Regions from separate parts of the Exiguobacterium sp. SH3S3 genome, predicted to be linked through region 2. Evidence: predicted binding sites of a transcription regulator. Region 2 holds the regulator's gene; each other region holds the start of a gene.
What was found. The regulator Rex, encoded in region 2, represses fermentation and respiration genes when NADH is low (regulators of the CRP and FNR family bind a similar motif). The targets are predictions, from matches to a motif close to TTGTGAAATATTTCACAA.
Positions count from the first base shown of each region.

Region 1 (5,245 bases), on a different contig from region 2:
ACTGGAGCGCTTGTATCGCTTCATTGACCGCGCCGAGATATCTTACGATTTGAAAGACCGCCTCTACCGGATGGCGGCGTCGAAGACGAGACTCGAAGCATGGCTGTTCGATCTGCATGCGCTTGAACTCGAACGCGATTTGCAAGATGCGATCATGGAATTGATGCTCGACTGAGGAGAGGGGGCAACCCCTCTTTTGTCTTGTCAGAAAACTGTCGGAATTTGAAAGCGTTTTCACAAGTTGGGTCTCGTATACTAAAAGAAAGATCACCAGTTCGGGAAGCGAGGGATTGAACATGAGACAGCAATGGACAGTCGACGATTTAAGACAACTCGATATCTTCAATAAATGCACGAGCCGCGAGCTAGAGAGCTTGCTACCGCACGTATACTGTCGAACGTACCGCAAAGGGCAGCTTTTATTCATGGAAGGCGACCCACGTGAGCGCGTCTACTTTTTAATCAGTGGGTATGTGAGGCTCGAGCGGTGCAATGAAACGGCGACCCATCAATACACCGACTACTTGAAGCCGAAGCAGCTGTTTCCGTACCGGGGACTGTTGACGGAAACGTATTACCAACATTCGGCGGAAGCGCTGACCGATATTGAAGTCATTTATATGCCGACGGATCGCTTTGAAGCGCTCGTCTCAAGAAATGCGACGATGCTCTTGCACATCGTCGGTCAGATGAATCGAATCCTTGACCTTCATGAACGCCGTGTTCAGGAAATCATCACGCCGAGTGCGAGCGACCGGGTGATCAATACGATCCATTACTTGATTGAAGACCTCGGAGAAAAAGAAGCCGACGGTGTGCGCGTACGTTGTCCGTTCACGACAGTTGAAATCTCGAGACTGTCGGGGACATCGCGCGAGACCGTGTCCCACATCTTATCGCGACTGCGCAAAGAAGACATTCTCCAGTTCGACGCCCGTCAACTCGTGACGTTGCATCCTGAGTATTTTGAACAAGCGACACACTGACGCCACGCTCCATTCGTGGCGTTTTTTTGCACGTCTCGACAAGCGAAGCGTTCGCTATGGACCCTTACATCAGTTATAATTAGTGAGAATCATCACAAAGAAAAATTGTCATGCACGTTTAGAAAGGATGAACGCAGTGAAACGACTGCAAGCTCTCGCTTTGGCCGAGAAAGGACATATCGTCGGGCTCGTCATCGCCGCGGTGATGATCGGGTTGTCCATCTTGGCTCAGGCTTATTTGATCGTCGACGTCGTCGACCGAGTATTTTTAAAAAACGAATCGTTCCAAAGTGTCATCCCGTCTCTAGGTTGGCTCGTGCTCGCGCTGCTCGCACGTGCCTTGTTCGGGTATGTCTCGGGACGCATCGGTGCCAACTTGTCGGAGCGGGCGAAGCGGACGCTTCGACGTCAACTGCTCGACCGCTACACATCGAATCCGATCGAGACGTCTCTATCCGGACAGTCCGGGAAGAAAGTCAGTGTCTATATGGATGCGGTCGATGAGGTCGATGCTTACTTTAGCCAGTACTGGCCCCAAGTCATCCAGACGTCGATCATCCCGCTGCTCATTCTCGTCGTCGTCTTCAGTCAGCACTGGATCTCGGGTGTCATCATGATGGTGACCGCGCCGTTCATTCCAATTTTTTTCATCATCATCGGTATCGCGACCCAGAAGAAGTCTGAAGAGCAGATGGAGAAAATGAACCAGTTCTCAGGGAAATTTTTAGACGTCCTTCAAGGATTGACGACACTCAAGCTATACGGACGTGCCGAGCAAGAAGCGCAAGCGATCGAGAAGAGCAGTCTCGACTTCCGGGACGCGACGATGGTCGTCTTAAAGACCGCTTTCTTGTCAGGGCTCATGCTCGAGTTCATCTCGATGCTCAGCACCGGCGTCGTCGCCTTAGAAGTGGCGCTCCAGATGGTCGTTTGGCAAAACTTGACGTTTTTCGCCGGCTTCTTGATTCTCGTCTTGGCCCCGGAATACTATTTAGCGATCAAAGACCTCGGCAGCGCCTTCCATACCGGGCGTGGTAGCATGGGTGCGGCCGATCGTATCTTCGAGGCGCTCGACGCCCCGGACGACCGCATCGAGTGGGGAGACAGACCGCTAACAAACCGGACGCCCGAACTTGTTCTCGATGCGGTCTCGTTCCAATATGAAGGGGGTCGCTTCACGCTCCACCCGCTGAGCGGGGTAATCCCGGCACGGTCACACGTCGCCCTGGTCGGCGCGAGCGGATCAGGCAAGACGACCGTGTTGAACGTGCTGTCCGGTCTTGTGAAACCGGACAGCGGCCGCGTCCTCGTCGACGGGGAGCCGCTCGAATCGTTCACCGATACGTCTTGGTACGGGACAATCGGGTATATTTCGCAAAACCCGTATTTGTTCGCCGGCAGTCTCGCCGCTAATATCGCCCTCGGTGAGACGGCGGACGAGACTGACATCATGCGGGCGGCTGAAGCCGCCGGCCTCGTCGATGTCATCGCCAATTTGCCGGACGGATTGAATACCGAGCTCGGAGAAGGCGGTTACGGATTGTCCGGTGGTGAGCGGCAACGCCTCGCCCTGGCCCGTGCCTTCTTGAAGCGTCCAGGTATCATCTTGTTCGATGAACCGACGACCGGTCTCGATTTGGTGACCGAGAGAATCGTTCGGCGCTCGATCGAGGAGTTGTCGCGTGACGCGACGCTTGTCACGGTCGCGCACCGTCTCCATACGATCAAGCAAGCGGACGCGATTTGGTTCATGGACGAGGGGAACCTCGTCGCGAACGGCACACATGAACAGTTGCTCGCTGTCCCGGCCTACGCCGACTTGTTCACGTTACAGAAAGGGGTGAGAGGATGAACTCACTTTGGACGATCACAAAATGGATGATGAAAGAGAAAAAGGATATCATCCTCTCGATCTTCTTCGGCTATACGGCAGGACTCGCGGCTGTCGCCTTGTTCGCGGCGAGTGGATATCTCGTGTCGCGGGCCGGCCTTGTGCCGCCCCTCTATGCGCTCATGGTACCGGTCGTCCTGATCAAGCTGTTCGGCGTCATTCGGGCGGGGAGCCGCTACCGCGAACGCTTGGCGTCACACCGGGCGACGTTCACGATTTTAAGCGAACTACGCGTCCGGTTTTATCGCCAGCTCGAACCGCTCGTACCGAACATCTTCGCCAAATACCGGAGCGGGGACTTGCTCGCCCGTGTCGTCGGAGACGTCGAAAGCCTTCAAAACTACTTTTTGCGGGTGTTTTATCCGCCAATCATCTTAGTGCTCGTCTTCTTGAGCACGATCTTCTTCGTCACGTTCTTCTCGATGACGGTCAGCCTTTGGCTCGTGTTCGGGGTGTTCGTGACCGGCTTTTTGATTCCGATCTTGTTTGCCGGCATCCGAGCGAAGCATGACCAGGAAATTCGGGCCTTGCGCGGCGACTTGTCGAGCGGGGTGACCGAGATGATGTATGGGTACCGCGATCTATTGTTGCACGACCAGCTCGGCCAGACCCGTGACGACTTGCTCGCTCGAAGCGATCGTTACGCCGCCGCACAGCGCCAAGACGTGACGAACCAGTTCTTCAACTCGTCGCTCGTCGTCGCTGCGTCACTGCTCGTGTCGTGGGGCGTGCTCGCGATCGGTGCCTACCTCGTCGTCGATGGCGAACTGGACGGCCTGTTCTTGGCCATGCTCGTCATGATGTCATTGACCGCGTTTGAGAACGTGACACCGATGGCGGTCTTCCCGGGTCACTACGCCGATAGTAAACAAGCGGCAAACCGCTTACTTGAGGTCGTCGAACCGAGTGAGCACCTCGTGGCGGCAGAAGCGGCCCGTGACGACATAGCGCTTCAGACGGCGCCTGACATTTCGTTTGAACGCGTAAGTTACCGCTATCCGGATACGTTCCGTGCCGTCCTAGACACAGTTGATGTGACGTTACCGCGCGGATCGAAGACCGTGATCGTCGGCCCGAGCGGGTCTGGCAAGTCGACGCTCCTGCAACTGTTGCTCGCGTTTGTAAGGCCAGAGACAGGCGAAGTACGAATCGACGGTCAGCGCTTGAATGAGGTCACACAAACATCGGTCTGGTCTCAAGCGAGTGTCGTCATGCAAGAGAACCACTTCTTTTTCGGTACCGTCCGAGACAACTTGGCCCTTGCCGGAGACTTCTCCGATGACGAGATGGAGCTGGCGCTGCGAAGCGTCCGCCTCGGTTTCGCGCTCGATGAGCCAATGCTCGAGAAAGGGGCGAACTTGTCCGGAGGGGAACGGCAACGGCTCGCCATCGCCCGGGCGTTGTTGAAGAACGGGTTGCTCTGGATTTTAGATGAAGCGACGTCGGCGTTAGACGCGCGCACCGAATCCGATGTGTTCACTGAAATCTTCCGGAAGGCGGACGAGGCGACACTCGTCATGGTCAGCCATCGTCTGACCGGGCTCGAACGGTTCGACCAAATCATCGTCATGGAAGCAGGTCGCATCATCGAGTCAGGGTCATACGACGATTTGATGCGCGCCCGCGGCATGTTTTATGAGTTGAAACAAATCGAACAAGATGTGTTCGCCTGAACGAAAAAAACGAGCGGCTCCGTCGGAGAGCCGCTCGTTTTTATATGGCAAATCTGGGTGCAACAAATGGGGGTTGTCGCAATGCTTTCAAAAAGAGTGTCGTGGAGGGGAATCCACGGGCCGTAACAAGTTTTGGGGAACGGTTACGTCCAGCTGTGGCAGCTACAACTCGAGTATAAGTGATAACGATTCTCATTGTCAATTAGAAAAATAAAAATAAACCGCAGACGGGATGTCTGCGGTCGAGGTCATACGAGTCGAGTCAGTTTGACGGAACGCCTTTACTGAGTGTAAAGCGGATCAAGCTGAACAAATAACGGATGTAGAACAAGGCGAACGCGTAAAATACAGCGACTGCCGGTGCGTTCAATTCGACACCCGGAATGTTCATGAGAAACTCCAAGATGAGAATCGATAGCAAGAAGACGTAGAGTCCAGCATCGAGAAAGAGTGGCATCAGCTTACCGCGTTGATGCCAAAACGTCCGGACGAGCGGGGCGACGATCATTCCGATGATGCGCTCGGCGAAGCCGATGCTAAGCACGGCGATCATAAAGGCGGCTACCGTCTCGAACGTCACAAGTTTTGAGAAGGCAAACATGGACATAAGCAAGAGCGGCCCGATGAAAATCATCATCGAAAGGGACGTGCGTAAAAAGATGAGTAAGTTCTGTTTGATTGTGTCGACTCCCCCA
Region 1 covers NZ_SJUU01000011.1:6,041-11,285, reverse strand. Annotated here, with positions in the region: gene EVJ28_RS10760 (glycoside hydrolase family 31 protein) at 1-175, shown strand, start outside; gene EVJ28_RS10755 (Crp/Fnr family transcriptional regulator) at 297-986, shown strand; gene cydD (thiol reductant ABC exporter subunit CydD) at 1,114-2,838, shown strand; gene cydC (thiol reductant ABC exporter subunit CydC) at 2,835-4,550, shown strand; gene EVJ28_RS10740 (hypothetical protein) at 4,813-5,245, opposite strand, start outside.
Region 1: the regulator Rex is predicted to act here: its motif matches at 1,067-1,084, upstream of cydD (thiol reductant ABC exporter subunit CydD).

Region 2 (5,245 bases):
AGCTGTCTAGACGCATCGTCGACGAGAACCAAGTCGTCGTGGTCGAGACGCTGAAGCCGAGGGAGATGATGCAGGACCGCCGCCTGGCGAAGTCGATCGGGGACTCCGGGTGGGGCGAGTTCGTCCGCCAGCTCGCCTATAAATGCAGGTTCCACGGCCGGACGCTCGTTCAAGCCGATCCGTGGTTCGCCTCGACCCAGGTCTGTTCGGCCTGCGGCGAGAACGGCGGCAAGAAGGACCTGCACGTCCGCGAGTGGACATGCGCCGCATGCGGCGCGCACCACGACCGCGACGTCAACGCGAGCCTCAACCTGTTGGGTCTCGCCGACTGAAACACCCCAGGGCAGGGACTGCCCGACGAGCTTGGTCCACAACCGTGGCTGGTCAAAGCATGGTCTTCCCAAGAAGCTCCCACTTCAAGTTGCGAAGCAAATAAGTGGTGAGTAGTTCACTACACATATGGTAAAATTTACATATCAAATTCGAGATGGGAGTCTACTTTATGCAACGTGCTCTTCGAAAATCCGCGACCGACCGTTCTCTCGCCGGTGTCTGCGGCGGCATCGCCGAGTACTTCGGCATGTCCTCGCTCGGCGTTCGGTTACTCTTTCTTATCATGCCCGGAAACATCCTCGTCTACATCATCCTCGCCAACTCGATGCAGGACGCGCCACGTTACCTATGAAAAAAAAAGATTCGAAAGCGGCTGCTTTCGAATCTTTTGCGTTATGCGTTGACTTTGTCTTTCATCGCCGCGAGCGCCCCACTGTTGATGAAGTGCCACGGCTTGTTGTAGTGCGGTTGGAAGAAGAAGTCGACGTAAGCGAGCTCTTCGACCGTCATCTCGTTTTGGATCGCGAGCGACAACGTGTTGACCGCTTGCGTCATATCCGCTTTCGAGAGCACTTGTCCCCCGACGACACGGTGTGTGCCGACTTCATAGACAAGTTTGAACTGGACCGGCTCCGCCGTCGGCATGAACTCAGGGCGGTACGCGTCCTCGATCACGACGCTCTCGACGTCGAGGCCGAACAATCCGGCCGCTTCTTCCGTGAGGCCTGACGAGGCGATGTTCCAGTCATAGAGACGAAGACCCGACGTTCCTTGCGTACCTTGGTAACGGACACGCGGCGTGACGAGGTTCTCGGCGACGAGCGTACCCATGCGGACGGCGTTCGTCGCGAGCGGGATGTAAGCATGTGTGCGCGCCGGGTTATAGTAGACGGCACAGCTGTCACCGGCTGCGAAGACGTCCGGGTTGCTCGTGCGCATATATTCGTCGACGATGATGGCGCCGTTGCCGAGCATGTCGACTTGTCCTGCGAGCAGTCCCGTGTTCGGGCGGAAACCGACACATAGAATGACGAGGTCGGCTTCGAACTCACCTTTGTCGGTGACGACGTGCGTGACGTTTCCGTCTGTGCCGCGGAACGCTTCGACCGTTTGGCTGAGCTCAAGGTCGATACCGCGTGACGTCATGTCGGCTTCAAGTTGGTCCGTGAACGACTTGTCGAGGTACTTGTTCAAGATGCGGTCAGCACTGTCGATGAACGTGACGTGCTTGCCGTACACTTCGAACGCCTCGACGAGCTCGACGCCGATATAGCCGGCACCGATGACGGCGATATTTGTCGCACCCTTAGCCCGCTCGATGATGCGCTGAGCGTGACCATAGTTTTTGCAAAGTTCGATCCCAGTCATCTCGATGCCAGGTAGCGTCGGGACAATCGGCCAAGATCCTGTCGTCACGATCAAACGGTCGAACGTGTCATATACGTCTGCACCCGTCTCGAGGTTTTTGGCGTGGACCGTCTTCGCTTCCGCATCGATGTTCAACACGTCATGCTTCATGCGCATCGTCGCGCCGAGTTCTTCGAGCTCGGTCGGTGATGAGTAGAACAATTCTTCAGCGCGTTTGACGACGCCACCGACGTGGAGGGCGATCCCACACGAGAGGAAGCTGACGTTGTCGTTCCGCTCATACACGGTGATGTCGAGATTGTCGTGCTTGGCGAGTAAGCCTTTGACTGCTGCTGTTCCTGCGTGTGTACATCCGATGACTGCGATTTTCATATGGTAGTCTCTCCTTTGAGTTGTAGGCAAGTTAGTGTTTGTGACAAATATCACATTCGCTTTCTGAACTTAGTGTACTATTTCACAAGAAGGTTTGACAATCCCTTTGCTCAGTTTTTCACGTAATTATGTCTAAAGTTTGAACGCCGGTTGTGACGACAAAAAACCGTTCCTCGGCAGGAACGGTTTTGATCATGAATTGGACGTGCGTCTCGCTTTCATCCAGTGGTAGATGACGACACCGATATATGTGACGAACCCGATCACATACAATATAAAGCCGTACAAGATCCAGCCCAGGGCGTCCCACCCGCGGACGAAGACGAGTCCGATGATACACGACACGTATCCCACGACGAGCAGCGTCAACGAGAAGGCAAGTCTCCGCTTGAATGGCGACTTCCAAAAGTTCAGCACGGCAATCAACAGAATTGTCGTCAACACACCGATGATGATGAGCTCATCCCCGTAGTACTCCCAAGTCATCGTTTCTCCCCCTGACATGTGTTTGATTGGTTTTATCTTAGCATGTACTTCCTTGTTGCAGAAAAAGCGTTTACGACCAATATCACTTTGAACATGTAGTTTCAGTACGACAGTTTGCGACCAAAAAGCACCGTTATGCCAACCGTGATACGTGCCAACCGACAAGGAGAAACAGTCCGATCAACACGATGGCCAAGCCCCTTTTCAAGATACTTCCAGTTTAGCGCACTCGCATTAAAAAAACACCACGTCTCATGACGTAGTGTTCACTTCTCATTCATTTGCTTCATCAAATCCATCTGTTCTTTCACCATCGCCTCTTTCTCACGTCGGAGCACACCGCGGTACGTCATGCGTGAGATCGATAAGCTGATCTCATATAGGAAGAAGAGCGGCAGCGACACCATGAGGTGCGACGTCAAATCCGGCGGCGTGATGAATGCCGCGATGACGAACAAGGCGAAGTAGGCGTACTTCCGAATTTTTGAGAGGAAGTACGGCGTCACGACACCGATGCGCGTCAAGAACATCGTCACGACCGGCAACTGGAACAACAGTCCGAACGGGATTGTCAGTTGCAACAGGAACGTGAAATAGTTCGTCGCCCCGATGATTTGCGTCAGACCGAGGTCTTGCCCGAGGTCCGTCGAGATATCGAGGACGAGCGGGAACAACCAATAGTAGGCGAATGCGAGACCGATGAGGAACAAGATAAAGATGACCGGGATATAGGCGAGCGTCCATTTTCGTTCATTCGGATGCAGACCAGGTGCGACGAACGCCCACAGTTGATACAGTAGAAATGGACCAGACGCGACGAGCCCGATGACGAGCGCCAAGTTCAAGTAAATCATGAGCGGGTCCGCGACCCCAAAGGCGTTCAGCTCGAGCCCTCGTTCGACGAGGTCCGCCTGCAGATAGGCGAGCACGTATTTGACACTCGGCAAAGCGATCAGAAAGAAGGCAAAGACGACAAATGCCGACAGCATCAGTCGTCTCCGCAGCTCTGTCAAGTGATCGGACAGTGCCCGTTCTTGATCAGGTTGATGGCTCATGGCTTACTGCTCTTTCTTCTCAATTTCTTTCTTGTCGGTCTCGTCGTGCTCTTTCATCATACCGTTCGTGGCATTTTTGAACTCACGGAGCGTCTGCCCCGCTGCCCGGCCGAACTCTGGCAATTTCTTCGGCCCGAAGAGGATGAGCGCGATGATGGCGATGACGAAAATACTGACGCCACCTGGGATACCGACGACGAGTGATGATTGTAGAAATTCCATTATTGATGGACCCCCTCAGCGGATGGATAGTGTTGCATAAAGTAAATGAGCGACTGGAGTTCGATCGACAAGTCGATATGATGGACGCGGACCGTGTCCGGTACAGTCAATCGCGCCGGCGTGAAGTTCAAGATCCCTCGAACGCCATAGCGGACCAAGTCATCGGCAACCGGCTGCGCGTAAGCGGACGGGACCGTGAGGATGGCGACATCGATTTTGTTTTGCTTCATGATTTGTTCCATCTCATCGACGTGATGAATCGGGACACCTGACATCGTCGTGCCGACTTTTGTCTCGTCTGCGTCGAACCCGACGACGATATGTGTGTTATTGTTTTTAAGGAAGTTATAGTTGACGAACGCTGTCCCGAGATGACCGACCCCGACCAAGGCGACGTTCGTGATCTCGTCTTGATTCAGCGTCTTACGGAAAAAGTCTAACAGATACTGTACGTTATAGCCATATCCCTTTTTACCGAGCGCACCGAAGTATGAGAAGTCACGGCGAATCGTTGCCGAATCGACCTTAACCGCCTCGCTCAGTTCAGCAGAAGACACACGCTGTTTCCCTGACGAATGTAGGCTTTGGATAAACCGATAGTATAGTGGCAACCGTTTGGCTGTCGCTTGCGGAATCTTTGGTTCGTTTTGACTCAACGGAAAGAGCCTCCTTTTTACGACGCGTTTCAAACGAATCTGATTTCATACACCTTGATTGTAAACGAATTCACATAAGCACTCAATGAATATACCTGAAAAGGGGAAGAAATAAAGTATACTAAACAGAGAGAAAGGGGTTTTTTCACTTGATCCTACTGCAAGTCAACAACTTATCCAAATCGTTCGGCGTCGAGCCGATTTTAGAGAATGTCAAACTAGAAATCCAAGAAGGCGAACGCGTCGCCCTCGTCGGCCGCAACGGCGCCGGCAAGTCGACACTGTTAAAAGTCATCGCCGGCGAGTACAACTATGACTCGGGCGACATCATGAAGCCAAAAGACGTGACGATCGGCTATCTCGCCCAAGACTCGGGGTTAGAATCGAACGAGACGATGTGGAACGAGATGCTCACCGTCTTCACCGATTTGATCGAACAAGAGAAGACGCTCCGCCAGATGGAGCAAGACATGGGCTCGGAGCGGATCTTGAACGACCCGGCCGCCTACGAGCGTCTGCTCGCGGCGTATGACGAGGAGCAGCACACGTTCAAAGACCGCGGCGGCTATCAGTATGAAGCGACGATCCGCTCGATCTTGCACGGGATGCGGTTTTACCCGGACGACTTCGAACGTCGGATCGACACGCTCTCAGGCGGACAGCGGACACGTCTTGCCTTAGCGAAGATGCTCCTGCAAAGCCCGGACCTGCTCATCTTGGATGAGCCGACGAACCATTTAGACATCGAGACGC
Region 2 covers NZ_SJUU01000012.1:10,651-15,895, reverse strand. Annotated here, with positions in the region: gene EVJ28_RS11505 (RNA-guided endonuclease TnpB family protein) at 1-332, shown strand, start outside; gene EVJ28_RS11500 (PspC domain-containing protein) at 503-685, shown strand; gene EVJ28_RS11495 (FAD-dependent oxidoreductase) at 727-2,073, opposite strand; gene EVJ28_RS11490 (hypothetical protein) at 2,266-2,559, opposite strand; gene tatC (twin-arginine translocase subunit TatC) at 2,826-3,614, opposite strand; gene EVJ28_RS11480 (twin-arginine translocase TatA/TatE family subunit) at 3,618-3,836, opposite strand; gene EVJ28_RS11475 (redox-sensing transcriptional repressor Rex) at 3,836-4,492, opposite strand; gene EVJ28_RS11470 (ABC-F family ATP-binding cassette domain-containing protein) at 4,642-5,245, shown strand, end outside.

Region 3 (5,245 bases), on a different contig from region 2:
ATCGCTTTCGGGACGTTATACGTCTTCGCGCGCTCGACGACGAACTTGAGCGATTGGTTCAATTCTGGATCAGGTTCACCTTGGCGGGCGACGATGTAGATCTCGCGGCCGAACTTCGCGTAGATACGACTCGTATTGGCGTCTTTAGACGCCTTTTTCTCTTTAATATTGTTCCATTTACGACCCATTACGTGTCATCTCACTTTCCATTGTTCGATAGATTCACTGTCGATTATATAAGAAGAAGCGAGCGTTGACGAGAGAAAATCATCCCTCGCTCTTGTCCATCTTCTCAACGATCTCGGTCAGCGTCTTTAAACTGTCGATCAAGCGGTCGGTCTCATCCTCATCGAGGAACGCTAACCGATCCTCGAACAGGCGCCGAAACGAGTCGCGCCGCTCGAGGAGCACGCGCTCTCCTTGGTCGGTCAATTGGTTCCAGATGACGCGGCGGTCGCGCTCGTCAGGGACACGTGTAATATACCCTTCGTCGACGAGCTTCGTGATGAGCGGCGTCACGTTCGGCGGGGCAATTGATAACGTCTCACTAATTTGTCCGTTCGTGACCGCGCCTTCATCCTCGATCAACATCAATAGATGAAAGTGAGAGAAATTTAAGTTCGGGATTTGCGGGAGGTCGGAGCGGCGGAGCAGTTTTCTTCTGATTAACGGGATCAGTTTCACAAACTGATCGGCTGCATCTTGTCTTGGCATAGTCATAGTCACTTCCTAGTCAGGTTCTTTCTTCATTATACACGACCACAGGCGGGGTGGACGAGCAATCATCGGACTGTGAGCATTTACACACCGATTCCGCCAAACTAACGACACAAATAATGTAAGCGTTTACATATAGGTCTGTCCTTGTTTTCATGAAAACGCATACGATTTTACTGAGCTGATCTATAAAAATCAAGACCTATCCTCAAACAGCAAAAAAATATTGTGAAAGAGTTCACATTGTTGTCACGCACAAATTGAATGAAACGGTGTATTCTATGAATGTGAAGGAAAGCACAAACTCTTATCAGGCAAACCGATTATCCCGTGCTCTCCATCAAGTCAGAAGATCAGCTCTCATTCATGAGGAGGAAACCAACATGGCAGTTAAAGAGAAAGCAGTAGTGGAAACATCAGCAGAACAGATGGTCGACACGCTCGTCAAGCAAGCGCACACGGCACTCGACACGTTGATGACGTTTGACCAAGAGAAAATCGACACGATCGTCCAAGCGATGGCGTTAGCCGGACTCGAGCAACACGTCGTACTCGCTAAACATGCATATGAAGAAACAGGTCGCGGTGTGTTTGAAGACAAGATGATCAAAAACATCTTTGCGACAGAATATATTTTCAACTCACTTCGCGGTGAGAAAACAGTCGGCGTCATCGAAGACGATGAGCAAAACGGCATCACATACATCGCCGAGCCGGTCGGTGTCGTCGCCGGGGTCACACCGGTCACGAACCCGACATCAACGACGATGTTCAAAGCGATCATCGCCATCAAAACACGTAACCCGATCATTTTCGGCTTCCACCCGTCAGCACAACAATGTTCAAGTGCAGCGGCCCGCGTCCTTCGTGACGCAGCGATCGCAGCAGGTGCACCGGAACATTTGATCCAATGGGTCGAAAAACCGTCACTCGACGCGACGAAAGCACTCATGAACCACCCGGGCGTGGCCATGGTACTCGCAACAGGCGGCGCGGCAATGGTGAAGTCGGCTTACTCGACAGGTAAACCAGCGCTCGGCGTCGGACCTGGTAACGTCCCGGCTTATATCGACAAGACAGCGAAAGTGAAACGCGCCATCTCGGACGTCATCTTATCGAAAACGTTCGATAACGGCATGATCTGTGCGTCAGAACAAGCGATCATCGTCGACCAAGAAGTATATGAAGACGTGAAACGTGAAATGACAGCGCTCGGCTGCTACTTCTGCTCACCAGAAGAAAAAGCCAAACTCGAAACACTCGTCATCAAGACAGACACATGTGCGGTCAACCCTGAGATCGTCGGGAAACCGGCAGCATGGATCGCCGAGAAAGCTGGACTCAGCGTCCCGGCCGACACGAAAATCTTGATCGCTGAACTCGAGACAGTCGGCGCGACAGAACTGCTCTCACACGAGAAGCTTAGCCCGGTGCTCGGCGCTTATAAAGTTCAATCACGAGAAGAAGGCTTCGCCATCGCTGAGAAAATGCTTGAAATCGGTGGTCTCGGCCATACAGCTGCAATCCACTCGACAGACGACGACGCGATCCTCGCGTTCGGACTTCGCATGAAAGCTTGCCGCATCATCGTCAACTCGCCAACGGCACACGGCGGTATCGGTGACCTTTACAACGAAATGACACCATCACTCACACTCGGTTGTGGGTCGTACGGTAAAAACTCCGTCTCTGAGAACGTGACGGCGAAACATCTACTCAACGTGAAAAAGGTGGCGAGACGTCGCGTGAATATGCAATGGTTTAAAGTCCCTGAAAAAATTTACTTCGAGAAAAACTCGGTTCAATACTTGCAGTCGCTCACGTCAAAAAAACGAGCAATGATCGTCACAGACGAAATGATGGTCAAACTCGGATTTGCTGACAAAGTCATCAAAAACTTGCCGGCTGGTGTTGACTACCGCATCTTCGACCAAGTCGAGCCAGATCCATCGGTCGAGACGGTCATGGCCGGAGCTGAGGCGATGCGCCAATTCCAACCAGACATGATCATCGCGCTCGGTGGTGGTTCACCGATGGATGCCGCGAAAGGGATGTGGCTCTTCTACGAACGTCCAGAAGAGAAGTTCTCAAACCTTCGCCAGAAGTTCATGGATATTCGCAAACGGACGTACAAGTTCCCGACGCTCGGCAACAAGTCGATGTTCGTCGCGATCCCGACGACGTCAGGTACAGGTTCAGAAGTGACACCGTTCACGGTCATCACTGATAAAAAACGGAACGTCAAATACCCGATTGCCGACTACGCGATCACACCAGACGTCGCCATCATCGACCCTGAGTTCGTTATGACGGTACCGGCTTCAATCACGGCTGACACAGGAATGGACGTCTTGACACACGCCATCGAAGCGTACGTATCGGTCATGGCGAACGACTATACAGACGGACTTGCCCTCCGTTCGATGAAGATGATCTTCGACTACCTCCCGAAAGCTTACGAAAACGGAAGCGACGCTGAAGCTCGTCAAAAAGTGCACAACGCCTCAACAATGGCCGGTATGGCATTCGCGAACGCGTTCCTCGGGATCAACCACTCGATCGCGCACAAAATCGGTGGCGAGTTCCACGTGCCGCACGGTCGGACGAACGCGATTCTCATGCCGCACGTCATCCGCTACAACGCGACACGCCCATCGAAACTTGCGGCGTTCCCGAAATATGAGTCATTCATCGCTGACGAGCGCTACGCTGAAATCGCACGCTTCCTCGGACTCCCGGCGAAGACGACTGAAGAAGGCGTCGAGTCACTCGTCCAAGCGATCATCGAGCTCGGACAGCGCTTGAACATCAAACTCTCGTTCAAAGCACAAGGCATCAAGAAAGCGGACCTCGATGCGAAGATCGACAAAATGGCGGTCGATGCGTTCGAAGACCAATGTACGACGGCGAACCCGAAAATGCCGCTCGTCGAAGAATTGAAAGAAATCATGTACGCAGCGTACGAAGGCGTCTAAGAATCCATGATCAGAGCGGTCATCCTCACAACGGGGATGACCGCTTTTTTTGCTGTAAATTAGGATATACAATTGTCAGATGACTTACTATAATTGAATAATGCCAATCAAGTATGGCGAATATTGATGTAGATGGAGACGACCAAATGACAATCATTTATAGCTTACTGTCGGCCTTGTATGCCGTATTTCTTTACTTCAGTCCGGCCGCTTACGCAAGCCCGTATGAGACGGCCGAATATTTTGCGTCGTACGACCGAGACGTTAACAGTTGGGAGAACGTCGAGCTGTTCGAGTCGCTCGGGACCGAGCTCGATCTTGAGATGGACCGTTTCGTCCATTATGCCTCCGTACCGAGCCATTGGACGACGTTGACCATTGAAGACGACGAACGATTCGATGGTGTATCTCATTTCATCTTAGAAGCTGGATTTGACGGTGAAGTGATTCAAACGGATTGGAACGAACCGATTGATGATGTAGAAGGAAAAGTCGTCGTTTTGCCGATGACGGTCAAATCACTCGAGCTTGACGGGAGGGACACGTCGGCTGATCCATATGGAGAGGTCCTCATTGATGATGAGGCGAATCGCCACTTACTCAACCTGTTGGAGGCAGGAGCCGAAGGGTACATTGTCACGCCCGATGAACAAGAAGAGGGTTATTACGGAACCATTTATACTTCGCCACGGACGCGGCTGCCCGGCATCGGCGTCGATGTTGAGACAGCAGATTGTTTGACGGACGGGACGCATGTCTCGGTCGAACCGTTCGTCGACGACGAGGTGCCGTATGTCGAATTTATTCAACCTGGTAAAACAGACGAGGAGATTGTGATCTTGGCTAGGCTTGACGGCACGGGTTACGGGGACCATGCGTTATGGAGCCTTGGTGGTTCATCGATATTGTACGCGCTCATCGAACAAATGGATGGCATTGATACGGATGCGACGATCCGGTATGTCTTCTTGAACGGAAGTGGGGGTGGCTACGAGACCGCCATGGATTATTTAGAAACAGCGAAACAGGCTGAAACTTTGCCGTCTTTAGTACTGTCATTAGATATTCTTGGTACCGGGGAAGATGCACGTTTTGTAAGGACAAAAGGGATGACAAGACTGCCGGTCCTTGAGCAAGGAAGCTGGTCATCACTTGATGTGAAGCCACTCGGGACGTCGTATTTAGATGAATTTCATGCGGAAGGCGTACCGGTCATGTCATTAAGCGATTCATTGACGGCTGAGTTTGATGCTTTAACTGAAGCCGATACAATCGACCGTTTGTCGAACGAGGCGATGGAAGACCACGTCGCTTGGCTAACAGATTGGCTCGCCACACAATGATGTCTTGAACCGTCCCCGTGTGAGGGCGGTTCTTTCTTTTTGACTGAAACACTCGTCCTCTCTCGAATTGTTCGGTATGATGAAAGAGGAGGCGATACAATGGAACGAAACATGAACATTACAAGACATTACGGTGAACTGGCCGGTACGCTTTTATTGCATGACACGCCGCGAAAGACGGTCGTCATCTTGAGCGGGAGCGGGCCGAGT
Region 3 covers NZ_SJUU01000006.1:65,737-70,981, forward strand. Annotated here, with positions in the region: gene EVJ28_RS07320 (YebC/PmpR family DNA-binding transcriptional regulator) at 1-188, opposite strand, end outside; gene EVJ28_RS07325 (MarR family winged helix-turn-helix transcriptional regulator) at 268-714, opposite strand; gene adhE (bifunctional acetaldehyde-CoA/alcohol dehydrogenase) at 1,101-3,692, shown strand; gene EVJ28_RS07335 (zinc-binding metallopeptidase family protein) at 3,839-5,035, shown strand; gene EVJ28_RS07340 (alpha/beta hydrolase) at 5,135-5,245, shown strand, end outside.
Region 3: the regulator Rex is predicted to act here: its motif matches at 944-961, upstream of adhE (bifunctional acetaldehyde-CoA/alcohol dehydrogenase).